2 regions of the Nonomuraea sp. NPDC059023 genome follow, and region 1 is predicted to be linked to the other one. Evidence: riboswitches for the same ligand, from Rfam matches in the RefSeq annotation. Region 1 holds a riboswitch; the other holds the start of a gene.
The links. A riboswitch is a leader RNA that binds a small molecule or an ion and turns the genes downstream of it on or off. The one in region 1 is predicted to bind glycine.
Positions count from the first base shown of each region.

Region 2: it holds a riboswitch for glycine, as region 1 does, so the genes downstream of both, gcvT (glycine cleavage system aminomethyltransferase GcvT) here and gcvP (aminomethyl-transferring glycine dehydrogenase) in region 1, are expected to answer to the same signal.

Region 1 covers NZ_JBHYIO010000036.1:41,353-43,794, forward strand. Annotated here, with positions in the region: gene gcvP (aminomethyl-transferring glycine dehydrogenase) at 1-1,383, opposite strand, end outside; glycine riboswitch at 1,536-1,630, opposite strand; gene ACFWYW_RS43855 (MerR family transcriptional regulator) at 1,690-2,307, opposite strand.
Region 2 covers NZ_JBHYIO010000001.1:498,002-500,443, forward strand. Annotated here, with positions in the region: gene gcvH (glycine cleavage system protein GcvH) at 1-273, opposite strand, end outside; gene gcvT (glycine cleavage system aminomethyltransferase GcvT) at 306-1,397, opposite strand; glycine riboswitch at 1,530-1,628, opposite strand; gene ACFWYW_RS02330 (cation:proton antiporter) at 1,656-2,442, opposite strand, start outside.

The DNA.
Region 1 (2,442 bases):
GTGGGAGAGGTAGTCGTCCTCGCGGGCGAGCGCGGCGGGCAGCGCGTCGTCACCGGCCAGGTCGCTGAGCCCGGCGGAGACGCCGAAGGCGGCGGCGACCTGCTCCAGGTGGGCGAGCTCGGTCTTCTCGTCGCAGGAGACCGAGACGTGGTCGGCGTCGATCTGCCAGAGGTTGACGCCGCGGGCGGCGGCCTCGGCGACGACCTGCGCGGCCCTGCCGGGCACGCGGGCGGTCACGGTGTCGAAGAACTCGCCGTGCACGACCTCCACACGGCCCGCGCGCAGCACCTCGGCGAGCGTCACGGCGTGGGCGTGGGTACGGCGGGCGATCCGCCGCAGGCCCGCCGGCCCGTGGTAGACCGCGTACATGCCGGCGATGACGGCCAGCAGCACCTGGGCGGTGCAGATGTTGGAGGTGGCCTTCTCCCGGCGGATGTGCTGCTCGCGGGTCTGCAGGGCCAGGCGGTAGGCGGGCGCGCCGTCGGCGTCCACCGAGACCCCGACCAGGCGGCCGGGCATCTGCCGCTGCAGCCCCTCGCGCACGGACATGTACGCGGCGTGCGGCCCGCCGAACCCGAACGGCACGCCGAAGCGCTGGGAGGAGCCGATCGCGATGTCGGCGCCGAGCGTGCCGGGCGCGGCGATGAGCGTGAGGGCGAGCAGGTCGGCGGCGGCGACCACGAGGGCGCCGGCGCCGTGCGCGCGCTCGGCCAGCGCGCGGAAGTCGCGCACGCGGCCGGAGGCGCCCGGGTACTGCACCAGCACCCCGAAACACTCGGGCAGCTCGCCGTCGAGGTCGGAGTAGACGAGCTCGATGCCCAGCGGCTCGGCGCGGGTGGCCAGCACGGCCTTGGTCTGCGGGAGGGCGTCGGCGTCGACGACGAACACGGGGCTCTTGGACTTGCCGGCCCGGCGGGCCAGGGTCATCGCCTCGGCGGCGGCCGTACCCTCGTCCAGGAGGGAGGCGCCGGCCACGTCGAGGCCGGTGAGGTCGGAGACCACCGTCTGGAAGTTGAGCAGCGCCTCGAGGCGGCCCTGCGAGATCTCGGGCTGGTAGGGCGTGTACGCGGTGTACCAGCCGGGGTTCTCCAGCAGGTTGCGGCGGATCACCGCGGGCGTGATCGTGTCGTGGTAGCCCAGGCCGATCATCGAGGTGAGCACGCGGTTGCGGCCGGCCAGCTCGCGCAGCTCGGCGATGACCTCGCTCTCACTGGCCGCCGGGGGCAGCTTCAGCTGGTCCTTGGCCCTGATGGCCTCGGGCACCGCCACCGCCACCAGATCGGAGACCGACTCGAAGCCGACGGCCTCCAGCATCCGCTGCTGCTCGTCGGCCGAGGGCCCGATGTGGCGGGTGGAGAACGGAGGTGCTGTCAGGTCGGTCATGAGGGTGCCCTCCCGAGGCGATGGAGACCGGCGCCGGGGCGCGGTGGCCGGGTCTCCCCCTCTGTCATGGGACCTGAGAGCTTCACCCCGCGGGCGGGGCTTGCACCGTCGGTGAGGCGCGCCTGGCTGGCGTGCCTGCTTTCCAGAGTTGCCTCACCCGAGCGGTACCGGTTGCCTGAGAGATTCCGGGGAGGGTTGCTCCTTCGGCGCCCCGACTCAGGGTCGGGGACTCTCCCGCACGGGGTCGTCAGCCTTCGGGACCTAGATTACTACGCCGGACCGCGTCAGGCGTTCCGGCACGCTCAGCTATCCGATCTTGCGCGCGCGACGCCGCTGCGCCAGCTCGTCCGCGGGGTGGTCGGCCGGGTCGTCACCGGCCGCGGCTCGTTCCCCCGGCAGCTCCGCGAGCGACCCCTCGACTTCCCGCCAGACTTTGCCCAGCGCGATCCCGAACACGCCCTGACCGCCCTGCAACAGGTCGATGACCTCGTCGGCGGAGGTGCACTCGTAGACGCTGACGCCGTCGCTCATGAGCGTGATCTGCGCGAGGTCGGCGACGCCTCGATCACGCAGATGCTGTACGGCGGTGCGGATCTGCTGGAGCGAGACTCCGGTGTCCAGCAGCCGCTTGACGACCTTGAGCACCAGGATGTCGCGGAAGCTGTACAGGCGCTGCGAGCCGGAGCCCTGGGCGGCCCTTATCGTGGGCTCGACCAGGCCGGTTCTGGCCCAGTAGTCCAGCTGCCTGTAGGTGATGCCGGCCGCCGAGCAGGCCGTCGGGCCCCGGTAGCCGATGTCACCCGGAAGTGTCGCGGGGGCGTCGTCGAAGAGCAGGCCCTGCTCTCCGGCACGCTGCCGCGCGCTCTCGCGCCGCACCGGATCTTCCTGGCCGGCCGTCTTTCCCTCGCCGCTGCTGACCGCCACGCGGACCTCCGGCTTTCTCTCATCCCGCGGCCTGATCTGGGGGTTCGCAACGCGCGACCACGGGTTTCACTTGCACCGTAGGACCGTGACCAAGCGCAGTCAACGATCCGGCTCGGCGCGTCGTGAAGCGTAAAT
Region 2 (2,442 bases), on a different contig from region 1:
CGACGGATCGTCCACGACGGCCTGGTTCACCTCGGTGACCTCGCCGCCGACCGGGGCGTAGATCTCGCTCACCGACTTGGTCGACTCGACCTCGCCGATGGAGTCGCCGGCCTCGACGTTGGAGCCCGCCTCGGGAAGCTGCACGAAGACGACGTCACCCAGGGCCTCGGCGGCGAAGGCCGTGATGCCGACGGTCACGGTCCGGCCGTCGTCGAGACCGGCCACCCATTCGTGCTCCTTGGTGTAGCTCAGCTCGTCAGGGATGCTGCTCACTTACGTCCTCCTGCTAGTTACTGCGCTTGTATTCACGAACGGGCGCTGCGCTTGTAGAAGGGCAATGCGACGAGGTCCATGCCCTCCTGGCTGCCCCGGATGTCCACGGCCACGCCTTCGGTGACACCAGTGTCCACGTAGGCCATCGCGATGGGCTTACCCAGGGTCTGGGAAGGGGCCCCGCTGGTGACCTCGCCGACCACGGCGCCGTCCTTGGTCACCGGGTACCCGTGGCGGGGGACCCGGCGCCCGTGCGCCACCAGTCCGACCAGGCGCCGCCGCGGCGGGTCGTTCTTGACCGCCTCCAGCGCCGCCCTGCCGACGAAGTCGCCGGGCTTGTCGAATTTCACCACTCGGCCCAGGCCCGCGTCGAACGGGGTGAGCGCGGTGGACAGTTCGTTGCCGTAGAGCGGCATGCCGGCTTCGAGGCGCAGCGTGTCGCGCGAGGACAGTCCCGCCGGAATCAGCCCGTACGGCTCGCCCGCCTTGACCAGCGCCTGCCACAACGGCACCGCGTCCTCGTTGGCGATGAACAGCTCGAAGCCGTCCTCGCCGGTGTAGCCGGTGCGGGCGATGAGCGCCTGGGCCCCGGCGACGACGCCGGGCAGCCCGGCGTAGTACTTGAGTCCGGGCAGGTCGGCGTCGGTGAGCGAGGAGAGGATCTCCTGGGCGCGCGGACCCTGCACGGCGATGAGCGCCCACTGCTCGGACCGGTCGTCCACGACGGCGTCGAACCCGGCGGCGCGCGCGGTCAGCTCGCGGGCCACGAGGAGGTAGTTGGAGGCGTTGGCCACGACCATGAACTGTTCGTCGGCGAGCCGGTAGACGATCAGGTCGTCCAGGACCCCGCCGTCCTCCCCGACGATCATCGTGTAGCGGGCCCGTCCGGGCGCCAGCGCCGAGAGGTGGCCGACGAGCGCGTAGTCGAGTGCCTCGCCCGCCTGGGGCCCGGTCAGGAAGATCTCGCCCATGTGCGAGAGGTCGAACAGTCCGGCGGCGGTGCGCACGGCGTTGTGCTCGGCGGACTCGCTGCCGTAGCGCAGCGGCATCAGCCAGCCGGCGAAGTCGGTCAGCGTCGCGCCGAGACTCTCGTGAACGTCTCGCAGCGGTGTCGGTCGGGACATTGGTCTTCGCACCTCAGGGCAGGGTCGGATGCCAGCATCCTCCCCCTCTGTCATCGATGCCTGAGAGCTTCGCCCGGGTTTTGCCGGACTTTCACCTTCGGCGAGGCCCGGAGGCCTGCTTTCCAGAGGCACCTCGCCCGAGCGGTCCTTTGCCTTGAGAGGTTCGCGGGGAGGGCTTGCTCCTTCAGGGGCTCTGACCGGATTGTCAGAACGCTCTCCCGCACGGGTTCACCGGTGTCTCCAACCAGCCTAGTGCCGTCACGGGGGTGTTGTCGCGTGTGGATCGCGCCAATCGATCTCTTCCGTGAGCTTGTGCAGGGTTGTGGCGCCGATGCGGCCTTCGGTGTACATCTGGCCGAGCGTCTCGCGCTGCGCCCTGGCGAGCTCGTCGCGCAGGTCGTGCGGGGCGCCGGCGTTCGCCTCGACCGCGAGCAACTGCCGCTGCGCCCACAACGTGCCGGTGTCGAGCCGGTGGGAGATCTGGTCGAGCCTGCGCATCGCCGCCGCGGCCGCCGCCTGCCGCGCCCGCGCCTCCTCCTCCGGCGCCGCGACACCCCCACTCTCCGGTACGGCGGCGCGGCACGTGAGCAGGGCGAACCCGCTGACCAGCACCACCGAGGCGGCGGCGAAGATCAACGCGTCCTGGGCGGGCAGCGCGGGGATGGCCAGCGCGATGGCCAGCGTCGAGGCCCCGCGGGTGCCGCCCAGGGTGAGGGCTCGGACGTTGTGCCGGTCGACGGCCAGCGCGAACGCCAGCCGTACCAGCAAACTCGCGCCCAGCAGAGCCGCGGTGACCAGCAGGACCGTCGTGAGCGGCAGGCCGGAGTGTGAGCCGCCCAGATCGCGTAGCTGGAGCCCGAGCAGGACCGCGAGCGTGCCGCCGAGCAGGAACGTCAGGACCTGCCAGGTGATCCGCTCGGTGGCCCGCGCGGGGGTGTGGAAGAGGCGGCCGCGCGCCCCGACGTAGAAGCCGGCGGCGGTGACGGCGAGCGGGCCGGACAGTCCGAGCTTGCTCGCGCTGATCTCGGCGACGAACGGCGTGGCC